DNA from 3 places in the Clostridium lapidicellarium genome. Region 3 is predicted to be linked to each of the others. Evidence: riboswitches for the same ligand, from Rfam matches in the RefSeq annotation. Region 3 holds a riboswitch; each other region holds the start of a gene.
The links. Region 3 has a riboswitch for thiamine pyrophosphate ahead of thiC (phosphomethylpyrimidine synthase ThiC). Riboswitches for the same ligand answer to the same signal wherever they lie in the genome.
Positions count from the first base shown of each region.

Region 1 (4,090 bases), on a different contig from region 3:
TATTTTTCAGCCAGCTTTTTAAGCATTTTATCCGCCAGATCAACGCCTGTGACCTGTACTTTGGGAAGTTTTTTAAAAATTGAATGCAGTTCCAAACCCGTACCACATCCTAGATCCAATAGTGTTTTAGTATATGCGGGAACATACTTTTCTATTTCATGATAACATTCTTTTCCCCCATCGATATTGATAATTTGCTGAGTATCATATACATCCGCACGCGTGTTAAAAAAGTTTTTCATTTCTTCTGGAATTTTACTCATGACAGTCTTCCACTCCCACTTATTTTCTTCATATTTTAGGAATATATAAAAAAAGACATTTTAGAATTCTTTCCAAAATGCTTTTTTACATTCACCCTTATGGTGCCGGAGGCGGGAGTCGAACCCGCATGGTATCACTACCGACGGATTTTGAGTCCGTTGCGTCTGCCAATTCCACCACTTCGGCATGTAACAAAAATTATATTATCACAAATATTATTCACGGTCAAGAGTTATATAAAATTGATTAGACATAAAATACAGGTTCCAATTCACTATTTTCTACATATTTTCAAACTGCATTATTTAAATCAGAAATAATTGCAAATTAAATGAAAATTTTAAATCATAGTTGTTATATGAAAGAAAGTATGCTATCATTTATTTAAGAATATTCTAAATAATATATTACAGTTATTGGGGGCGATAATTTTAAATTAAACAATTTTTGAACCAATTAAAACAATTATTTTAAAACTTATTTAGCTACTAAGGAGGATTTCAATGAGTAAACAAAACGCACTAAATGAAAATCTCGAGCGTGGCCTAGAAGAGCGCCATATTCAATTGATAGCACTGGGAGGAGCAATTGGCGTAGGTCTATTTTTAGGATCTGCCACAACTATACAGGCTGCTGGTCCTGCAATTTTATTGGTATACACAATATCAGGACTAGCTATGTTTGTTATAATGAGAGCTCTGGGTGAAATTGCCACCTCTTACCCTGTTTCTGGATCTTTTAGCGCTTATGCCAATGAATTTATAGGACCTCTGGCGGGATATATGACAGGATGGACCTACTGGTTTATGTGGATAGTAACATGTATGGCTGAAATCACAGCTGTAGGTGTATACGTTAAATTCTGGATTCCGACTATGCCGCAGTGGATTCCGGCACTGGCAGCACTCGTAGTAATGACATGTGTAAACCTGATTGCAGTAAAAGCTTATGGTGAATTTGAATTCTGGTTTGCACTTATCAAGGTAGTTACAATCATCGCAATGATAGTAATGGGCCTGCTTATGATTATATTTGGCATTGGCAATGCCGGAAAACCTGTTGGAATTTCAAATCTGTGGACACATGGGGGATTTTTCCCAAAAGGTATATGGGGACCGGTGGTTTCAGTAACAATGGTTATGTTTGCTTATCTCGGCACAGAGCTTATAGGTGTTACAGCAGGTGAGGCAAAAAACCCTGAGAAAACGATACCATCAGCTATCAACAAGGTTTTCTGGAGAATACTGATATTCTATGTAGGAGCACTCTTTGTAATAATGTGTCTTTATCCATGGAACAGTCTTGGCACAAGTGGAAGTCCCTTCGTTTTAGTCTTCAGCAAAATGGGCATATCTGCAGCAGCGGGTATTATAAATTTTGTAGTGCTAACTGCAGCTTTATCTTCCTGTAACAGCGGCATATTTAGTACTGGACGTATGCTGTACAATCTTTCTCTTCAAGGAACGGCACCAAAATCATTTAGCAAATTAGGCAAAACTCACGTTCCAACAACCAGCATCATAGTTTCAGCACTTTTTCTTCTAATCGGAGTTGTTCTTAATTTTCTATTTCCTGGAAAGGTATTCACTTATGTTACAAGTGTAGCGACAATTGGTGCAATTTGGGTTTGGGCTATAATATTAATAGTACAATTGAGGTTTAGAAAAAGGCTTACCCCAGATCAAGTAAAAAATTTGCATTTCCCAATGTTTGGATATCCTTATCTCAACTACATCGTATTGGCATTTTTAGGTTTTGTCGTAGTAATGCTGGCCTTCGGTAAAGATACTATGGTTGCCCTTATCGTAGGACCTATCTGGTTTGCAATTTTACTGGCCTGCTATTATATATTCGGATTAAATAAAAAGAATTTCAAATCTAAAGAATCAGAAGAATCGGATCAAGAAAAATAAAATTTAAAATCAAACTACAATATTTAGTTTGATTTACAAACTCCTATCGTTGTAGTAGAATAAAAATGAAAATAAAATAATTTGTAGGGGTGCTTTTTATTAAGCTGAGAAGAGCTGCTCTCTAACCCTTTGAACCTGATCCAGGTAAAGCTGGCGTAGGGAAGTAATTTCACATAATTTCGCGTTTATTAGGTGTATGCTTTTCTGCATACACCTTTTAAATTATCTGATTAGAGGTGTTCTTAATGAAAAATGTATTGACAATTGCAGGTTCTGACAGTTCAGGCGGGGCAGGAATACAGGCCGATTTGAAAACGATGAGTGCACTTGGCGTATATGGGATGAGTGTAATTACTGCCGTCACGGCTCAAAACACCATAGGTGTGCAGGATGTATTGGATGTAACACCCGAAATTGTAGAGGCACAAATAAGATCCATATTTGATGATATAAGGGTAGACGCGGTAAAAATAGGAATGGTTTCAAACAGTAAAACTATCTTTGTAATAAAAAAGCTTTTGAGAGAATATAAAGCTCAAAATATAGTACTTGATCCGGTAATGATATCAAAAAGCGGATATTCCCTCCTGAAACCCGAAGCCGAGTCAGCTATAAAAAATATGGTAGAGATTTCAGATGTGGTAACTCCAAACATACCGGAGGCAGAAGTTTTAAGCGGATTAAAAATTGAAAACGAAAATGATATGGAAAAAGCAGCTTTTAAAATAAAGGAACTAGGTGCGGGAAATGTTCTCGTAAAAGGAGGCCACAGGTGTAACGATGCCAATGACATACTGCTCTGCAGAAATAAAATATTAACTCTTAAAGGACATAGAGTAAATACAAAAAACACCCACGGAACAGGATGTACCCTGTCTTCTGCCATAGCTTCCTTCCTAGCTAAAGGTTATGACACTGAAAAAGCATTGAATCTATCTAAGCAGTATATAACCAGGGCAATAGAAAATTCATTTTCCATAGGCCACGGTGTTGGTCCTGTAGGACATTTTATAGAAGTTTATAAAAAAGCCGGTATAGATTTCCAATAGACTGTAATTCATAATTATTTTCAAAATTTAAGGGAGGTTAAAATTTGAGTAGTACAAATTTAGACAAAGTAACAAAAATATTATCAGAAGTTAGAAATAAAGTACCACTTGTTCACTGTATTACAAATTATGTCACTATAAACGACTGTGCAAACATTCTCTTGGCTTACGGAGCTTCCCCTGCCATGTGCGAAGCCTATGACGAGGTCTTTGATTTTGTCAAATTATCATCTGCACTGTATATAAATTTGGGAACTCTAAACAAAGAACAGGAACAGGCCATGATCTTGGCCAGCACTTCTGCAAAAATTCACAATGTGCCTGTAATACTGGATCCTGTGGCTTGTGCTGCCTCAGTTAAAAAAATTCAAGTCATAAATAGAATATCACAGGTTGGAAAAATTGACGTCATAAAGGGAAACATAGGAGAAATTAAATCCTTAGCCGGACAATCTGCCAATGTAAGAGGTGTGGATTCAATAGATTCCGGAGAAGGTGCCCTCGAGAGCTGCATAGCATTATCCAAAAAATGCAGCTGTGTAGTTGCCGCCACCGGTAAAAAGGATTTTATATCAGACGGCAGAAAAAGTGCCATAATTGAAAACGGGACAGAAATGTTTACCAAAATCACCGGATCCGGCTGTATGCTGGGTGCCCTCTGCGGGGCCGCCTGCGGAGCTTCTGAAGATAAATTTTCAGCTGTCGTAAGTGCCATACTCTCAATGAACATAGCCGGTGAAGAAGCTGTTAAGGCAGCCAATGCACCTGGAAGTTTCAGAGTCAAACTCATGGACTGCATATATCAGCTGAATGAAGAAAAATTAAAAGAAGGTGCTAAAATAACATGGAAATAAATTATAGCTT
Region 1 covers NZ_JBGFFE010000010.1:64,658-68,747, forward strand. Annotated here, with positions in the region: gene AB8S09_RS08590 (class I SAM-dependent methyltransferase) at 1-263, opposite strand, end outside; tRNA gene AB8S09_RS08595 (tRNA-Leu) at 364-450, opposite strand; gene AB8S09_RS08600 (amino acid permease) at 768-2,177, shown strand; TPP riboswitch at 2,253-2,356, shown strand; gene thiD (bifunctional hydroxymethylpyrimidine kinase/phosphomethylpyrimidine kinase) at 2,423-3,226, shown strand; gene thiM (hydroxyethylthiazole kinase) at 3,271-4,080, shown strand; gene thiE (thiamine phosphate synthase) at 4,071-4,090, shown strand, end outside.
Region 1: another riboswitch for thiamine pyrophosphate. It lies ahead of thiD (bifunctional hydroxymethylpyrimidine kinase/phosphomethylpyrimidine kinase); the one in region 3 lies ahead of thiC (phosphomethylpyrimidine synthase ThiC).

Region 2 (4,090 bases), on a different contig from region 3:
ATTTTCAAGAATACCTATGATTTTAACCATAATAAGTGCGACTACAGATAATATTACAATAGGTGCAAAAACTCCAGCGCCGTCCAGCTGTGTCATCATCCTCTTGCTAAAATATCCAAGACCTGCCTGTGCCCCAAGCCATTCACTTATAGCTGCACCGACCACACTCAGCGGTACTGCTATTTTAAGTGCAGAAAAGAAATAGGGAAGCGATGCCGGGAATTTCAACTTTATAAATATGTCTTTTTTACTGGCACCATAGGTAAAAAGAAGTTCTTCCATATCTTTTCTTGTAGAGCGAAGTCCGTCATATACATTTATTGTTATGGGAAAAAATGTTATAAGTATTGTAACCAGTACCTTGCTCCATATTCCATATCCAAACCACAGCACAAATATTGGAGCAAGTGCAGTTATTGGAACTGTCTGAGTTACAATTACAATTGGATAGAGAGCCCTCTGTATTTTTTCGCTGATATTCATGGCAGCAGCAAGAAGTACACCAAATACTACGGATATGCCAAGTCCTTCAAGAGTCACACTAAGGGTTGCGGGCAAATGAACCAAAAATAAGATATCTTTTAATTCCCATATTTTTTTTATTATCACCGTAGGCGAGGGAAGTATATACATCGCATCTATATATCTGGCAATTCCCTCCCATGCTGCAAAAAACAATATGCTTATTATTATGGAGGATCTATATTTTTTCAAAATTTTGCCCCCTTTTTAAGTTCTTCTATAAGTTTTGATTTTACTTTCAGAATATCAGGAGTATCAATCATATCTCTTTTTCTTGGATAACCCAGATTCATCTTTATTTCCTTGAATTTTCTTATGGGGCTTCCATCCGTCACAAATATTCTAGTAGATAAAAAAAGAGCTTCTTCCACATCATGAGTTATAAACAATATGGTTTTATTCAGTTTTGACCACTTATCCAGAAGCCACTCCTGCATTGAAAGCCTCGTTATCGCATCTAATGCACTAAAAGGTTCATCCAAAAGAAGTACCTTAGAACCTGTAAGAAGAGTTCTCGTAAAAGACACCCTCTGGCGCATACCACCTGACAAATCCTTCGGAAATTTATCCTTATACTTTTCCAGGCCAAAATCCTGAAGCATTTTTTCCGCTTCATGCCTGGCCTTTTTTATATCTCCACCCTTGATTTCAAGAGGCAGTGAAGAATTTTGAAGTATAGTTCTCCAGGGTATCAAAAGATCATTCTGGGGCATATACCCTATATAGCCTCCTTTTAAAGTATTTATATTTCTGCCTTCCAGGAATATATCACCTTCAAATGGTTTCTCCAATTTGCAAATAAGCCTGAATATAGTACTCTTGCCGCATCCGCTGGGACCCACTATGCTTATAAATTCACCTTTATTTACCTTGAAACTCAGATTTTTTATTATGAAATCAGGGTCTTCGTCATATTTAAAACTTATATTTTTAAATTCCAGCATAATTACAAATTACATCCCCTTATTGTATGCCATATCCCAAAACATGCTTTCATATTTACTGGTATTTATAAAAATTTTCTCCAGTTCCTTAAATTTATTTTCAGATATATTCACAGTCAGCCTGTCGATTAAATCAATCAACCACTTAGTTTCTCTTTCATAGTCTTTTGAAGAGTACCCCCTTATCCACTGTCCATAAAAATTATTTTCAACAGCTCCTTTTATTTTGCTCAGCTTACTGCCAATTAAGAAATAACTCCACATACAGGCCAGCAGGGAAGCCGTTAAATTAGTCAAATCTCCCAGCTGTGAAACCGACAACATGTAATTCGTGTAGGAAATATTCTCCATACTAGCTTCGGTATTCTCTATATCCTTTCTTGTAATACCAAGTCTTCTCATATAGCTCCTGTGTATATCCATCTCGCCGTTCAATATATTGTCCACCATCTTTGAAAAGCCCTGCATAGTTCTCTCATCCTTGGCTTTGACTATTCCAAGTGCATATATTTTTACATAATCCAGAAGATATATGTAGTCCTGAATCATGTAAAACTTAAATTTATCCACTTTCAAACTTCCATCTGCCATTCCCTTTATAAAGGGATGTCTGTAATAAGAGTCCCATATAGTATTTACACTTTTGTATAATCTTGCAGATGTTTTCATATAACCACCCCATTTACAATTTACAGTTGATAATTAACAATTGACAACTATCAACTGCTAATTGTCAATTGATATTAATATTGTTCGGATAAAAAAGGTACAAACTCTCAAATGTTTGTACCTTTATTTGGCTAACTTAAAATGTAACCTCTTCCTACGCTGGCATTAACCAGATCAGGTACAATTTAGGGTCTAAGAATTAAATTCCTACTCTCAGCCAGTAACACCAGCACCCCCGGGATCATTGTAAAATTATTTGATTTTACACTTCCAAACCAACACTCATAATACTACAACAATTAAAATTAATCAATGCCCCCATTCAATCCAGTGAATAAATTATATCTCCCAGTTTGTTCGCCTCTTCCTTATCATGAGTTACCAATATAACTGTTCTTTTATTTTCCCTGTAGAGCAATAAAAACTTATTTATTATGTCACCCTTTAATCTACTATCCAGCCCTTTAAAAGGTTCATCCATCAAAAGCAAATCACTATCATAGGCAAAAGCTCTGGCAAGCGCAACCCTTCTCTTCATACCTCCGCTTAGCTCCCGGGGAAATTTATCTCTGCAGTCCCACAATTCAACCATATTCAAAAATCTATTTACGGTTGATTGGACCTTATTTTTATTCATATTGGACTTCAATACAAAAGCCACATTTTCATATACATCAAGATGTGAAATAAGCCTGTCTTCCTGAAAAACATAGGATATTTTATTGCTCTGCAAATATACCTCTCCATTATAATCTTTTTCAATTCCACTTATAATGTTTAAAAGAGTAGTTTTTCCACAGCCGGAAGGTCCAAATACAACCGTAATTCTATCCTTTAAAAAGTTGAGACTCAAATCCGTAAATACAGACAATTTGCCATAGGATTTATTCAAATTCCTAATTATAACTTCATATCTATCGTCATCTTTCATAAAAAATATCCTCTCTAGATCGCACAATTTTTGGATAAATAATACTTGAATATCTTTTCAAAAGTGAAACTCAGTATAACAACTACAATAGTCCATGCAAACAACTCGGGAGTTTCAAGGGTTGTCTTAGAATTTAAAATATTCAATCCTATGGAGTAATTAGGTGTACTCAATACCTCTGAGGCCACCGATACTTTCCATCCAATTCCAAGACACATCAATATGCCAGATACAATATAATTTTTTATGCTGGGAAGATATATGTCTTTCAGCAGATACTTCCCTTTGACTTTATATACATTTGCCATCTGAATCAAACCTTTATCCACCGATTTTATTCCCTGAATAACATTTGTGTATACTATGGGAAAACATATTAAAATAGCTGTAAAAATAACCACATGGGATGAAGTAAACCAAATCAAGGCTATAATAATTATTGACATAACGGGAGTTGCCTTCATTGTAATTATAAGAGGATCCAAAATCTCCTCTACAAGTCTATTCAAACCTGCAATTACCCCCAATACAATGCCTATGACTATTGATATCAAAATTCCTAAAATCACCCTCACTATGCTGCTAAATACACTTTTCCAGAAATAAGTTCCCCGTGCAAGAATAAAAAGTGTTTTTATAACTTCAAAAGGCGATGGGAGAATAAGCGAATTACCTATAAAAAGAGAGCAAAGCTCCCACACAAACAGCCAAAAAAGAAGTATGCATAATTTTTTAATTGCCGTTGTTTCCACTGTAATAGAAATTTTCATCTGGTATCTTTCCTCCAACGGATTTTGGATCGCTCTGGTATAAAACTTCATAAAATTTCTGAAGAATTTGCTTCCCATCTTTCGCATTTATAAAGACCATATTACTCCTCGGTATAGCCATTTCAGCAACTTTGGCCTTTGGTAATATACCATATTTTTGAATCAGTTTTCCAGCCTCTGATTTGTTTGAATTTACAAAATTAACGGAATCTTTATATTTACTTAAAAACTTATCTAAATCTTTTCCCCTTTTA
Region 2 covers NZ_JBGFFE010000014.1:7,878-11,967, reverse strand. Annotated here, with positions in the region: gene AB8S09_RS10090 (ABC transporter permease) at 1-714, opposite strand, end outside; gene AB8S09_RS10085 (ABC transporter ATP-binding protein) at 711-1,466, opposite strand; gene tenA (thiaminase II) at 1,476-2,135, opposite strand; TPP riboswitch at 2,270-2,382, opposite strand; gene AB8S09_RS10075 (ABC transporter ATP-binding protein) at 2,458-3,066, opposite strand; gene AB8S09_RS10070 (ABC transporter permease) at 3,081-3,836, opposite strand; gene AB8S09_RS10065 (ABC transporter substrate-binding protein) at 3,799-4,090, opposite strand, start outside.
Region 2: another riboswitch for thiamine pyrophosphate. It lies ahead of tenA (thiaminase II); the one in region 3 lies ahead of thiC (phosphomethylpyrimidine synthase ThiC).

Region 3 (4,090 bases):
TCCCAATCAAGCTTTCTCCTGGCTTGAGCCATTTCATTGTCCCAGTCTCTTGCACCTTTGATTCCATTTGCAATATCTGCGGCATGTGCAGCTATTTTTGCAGCTATGATTCCGTCTTTCATATCTTGAAGGTCGGGAAGCCTCAAGTGTTCAGCAGGGGTTACATAACACAGGAAATCCGCCCCGTGAGCCGCCGCAATGGCACCACCTATGGCACTTGTAATGTGATCGTATCCAGGAGCTATGTCCGTCACTATTGGACCGAGTACATAAAAGGGGGCATCATGACACAGCTTTTTTTCAAGCTCCATGTTGGCTTCTATTTCGTTTAATGCCATATGACCCGGACCTTCTATCATTACCTGTACATTTCTTTTCCAGGCTCTTTTTGCAAGTTCGCTTAAAGTCATTAGCTCCTTTACCTGGCTTGGATCCGTAGAATCTTTTATACATCCGGATCTGCATGCATCTCCCAAACTTATGGTCACATCGTATTTCTCACATATGTCAAGAACTCTGTCAAAGTATTCATAAAAGGGGTTCTCTCTGTTGTTCAAATTCATCCAGGCATAGAGTAAACTTCCCCCTCTCGATACAAAATTCATAAGTCTTGGATTTCTCTTGAATACTTGTGCAGTTTCTCTGTTTATTCCAGCATGGATAGTCATAAAATCAACGCCGTCTTTTGCATGGGTTTCTATTACGTTAAGGAGTTCTTCAGCAGTTATGTCTTTCAATTCTTTGTCATAAAAACCAACTGCATCATAAATCGGGACAGTACCTATCATGGCAGGGGACATGGCTATTAATTTACTCCTGAATTCTCTTGTCTTTCCAAAGCAGCTGAGATCCATGATGGCTTCGGCCTTCATGTCTATTGCTTTTTTTACTTTGTCAAGTTCCAGGTTTACATTGGAGCAGTCTTTTGAAATGCCGAGGTTGACATTTATTTTCGTCTTCAGTCCTTTTCCCACACCTTCTGCACTTAATTTTTTGTGGTTTTTGTTGGCAGGGATGACAACTCTGCCCCTGGACATGCGATACATGAGATCACTCACATCCATCTTTTCTTTCTTGGCTACAGTTTGTATTTCCTTGGTGGCTATACCTTTTTTAGCTGCATCCATTTGAGTTGTATAATTCATTTTTTATCATTCTCCTTTTAATTTAATATATAAAAAATGAGAAGCAAAATGCTTCTCGTAGGGTAATTAAAACTTTACATGTTTTAAGACGGCATAAATTATCCCTACGTTGGCATTATCCAAATCAGGTTATGAGGGTAAAAGATAACATCTTATTCTCAGCCCATTGATACAGGCTCCCCTATAACATAATATTTGATTTTTTAAAAAAAGGAGTGTTTGCATGCAAACACTCCCTGAATATACATATTAAGCATTTGATTCCTTACGGTAGTGTTAACTACATCAAGTTCAAAGAGTCAGGTTCAACCTTCTCAACCATATTGGTTCCTCCACAAACAATTTTATTTTCTTTTATTGACTTTAATATAACATAAATTACATGTGAAATCAAGATATATGTCACAGAATATTAATAGCCAACTGCTGACGATGGTTGTCTGAAATTAGGATAACCACCTGGGTGTCTAGAAATATGCCTTGGAAAATCAATAGATCTGCGTCTGAAATTTTGAGCGTTATTGTTATAGCTTGAATTGGTAGTTGTGGTAAATGATTCGCCGTCTGTGCCAATTTCAGAAGGATAGATCGCGATGTTTCCACTGCCTGATATCATGGCAACAGGATGGACGTTGTTGCTGGAATTTTTCAAAGAGTTTTCATTGACTTTGGCCGATTGATATTTTACCGTATCGGTATTTGCCAATGGAAGCAGCTGGTTGTACTGGTTAGAAGGATCTTCGCTTATCCATTCTGCCGATGTACCAATTCCCTGTTCATAGGAAGAATCGAGTTCTGTGGATATGGTCTTAGTTTCTACCTTACCATCGGGTTCAGCTGCAGTAAATGTTAAATTCCATGTGGAATCTGAAACTTTGGATATACTTACATTAATGACTGATCCCATGGGAATGCTCAGTATATTTTGAGCAGCATACGGAAGCTTTTCCCAGAAAACTTCTGCAGTAGGTTGTCCATTTTTTATTTCCTCTATAGTTCCAATCTGGAGAAGATCTTCAGAATTTACCCCTCCAAGACCTATCCACTGTGCAGCTGAAGCACTTTGCCTGCTGCTTGAAATTCCAGGTACTGTCCAACTTCCGGAAATACTTGTATAGCTGCTGCCTTTAGACATAGGTACAGATATATATCCTGCCCAATTACCGGATTTTTCAGTATTGGATGGAAGATTCGCGGTATTTACAGCACCGCGCTGCTGGTAGTCCTGAATCGAATGGATTGTAATACCATTGTTGAATTGTTCTTTTGCAATTACAGGACCGGGTACACTTCCCAATATCATAAATAATGCCAGCAGCAGGATCTGCAGCCTTTTTAAAATATTCTTCATTAGATGGTTTTCCCTCCCTTTATATTTATATCAAATTTATTTACTATTTATAGTTTCTCGCTGGCATATTACAAAACCGTGTTAATAATATTGCCATATTGTAAATTTTTTTGAATGAATATGATACTGCGGGATTATGCTATAATAAATTTAATGATGGATATAAGACTCAATGGATGAGAATAAATTTTGAAGGAGGAGTTACCGTGATAGCTGATAAATTTGATGTGTTTTTATTTGATTTGGATGGGGTCATTTACATAGAGGGTAGTCCTCTTCCGGGAGCAGTGGAATCCCTTAAGATCCTTCGTGAAATGGGAAAGACAATTAGATTTTTGACAAACAATCCCTGCACGACGCAGAAAAAAATGGTAGAACGTCTGAAAAAAATTGGGATAGAGGCACATATTGAAGAGATAATTACTGCGGGCCAGGTGACGGCCCAGTATCTAGAAAGGGAGAATATAAAAACTGCATTTATCCTTGGAGATGAGAATTTAAAATGGGAATGCAAACAGGCAGGTATTGAAATTGACAGTATAATTAACGCAGAGGCGGTTGTAGTTGGGTGGGACGATTCACTGTGTTTTGGGGATATTAAAAAGGCAGTACAATTGATTGATAACGGTGCAAAATTTATTGGGACAAATATCGATAGAAATTTTCCAGGTAAAAAGGGTCTGCTTCCAGCAGCCGGGGCAATTGTGAAGGCTGTTTGGACGGCGTCGGAAAAGAAACCTATAATTATAGGAAAACCCTATCCATATATGTTTAGAAAAGCTCTTGAAGATTTAAAGGCATCCTCCAAAACAATAATGATAGGGGACAACTATTTTAGTGATATTTTAGGAGCCCATCAGACGGGAATATCAGCTGTCTTAATATCTGAAGGGAAAGCGAATAAATTCCCTTCAGCCAGAGATTTCCGTAATCCAGATGCTGCTATTCCGAATTTAAAAGGACTGTTTGACGATGATGTAACAGTACGGAAGTGGATTTTGCCTCACTTTCCATGGCCGAATGATGGTGTCAAGGCAGGTGTTGCAGGCGTCATATTTGATAAATCAAGAAAAGTACTTCTTATGAGACGTGTGGATAATGGATTGTGGGGAATTCCTTCAGGTCATGTGGAACCCGGAGAAACGGTAGAAGAGGCAATTGTCAGGGAAATCAGGGAAGAAACCGGTTTAAAAGTAAAGATAAACCGTTTGATTGGAATTTATTCCGATCCGATTTCACAGGTTTTCTCTTATCCTGACGGTAAGATAGATCACTTTATTACAACTTGTTTTGAATGTGAAACTGTAGGGGGAAAGTTAATTAAAAGAGGTGAAGAGACACTGGATGTGAATTATTTTGATCTCAGCCATCTGCCTAAAAACCTTTTGCCGATGCATCCAACTTGGCTCAGGGACGCCATTCATAAAGAAAAAGGTTCCTATGTACGTTAAAAGGTTATGTTATCCGGAACTTTGCCGATAATATAATTATGAAGAATCTAATATATGGTTGTATATTTCGATTGTATGCGGTATGAGTATGTAATAATTATTTTATAAGTAGGAGATGTTTAATTTGGATGAAAAATATGTAG
Region 3 covers NZ_JBGFFE010000029.1:21,103-25,192, reverse strand. Annotated here, with positions in the region: gene thiC (phosphomethylpyrimidine synthase ThiC) at 1-1,145, opposite strand, end outside; TPP riboswitch at 1,231-1,338, opposite strand; TPP riboswitch at 1,390-1,489, opposite strand; gene AB8S09_RS14295 (G1 family glutamic endopeptidase) at 1,558-2,496, opposite strand; gene AB8S09_RS14290 (HAD-IIA family hydrolase) at 2,703-3,947, shown strand; gene AB8S09_RS14285 (methyl-accepting chemotaxis protein) at 4,072-4,090, shown strand, end outside.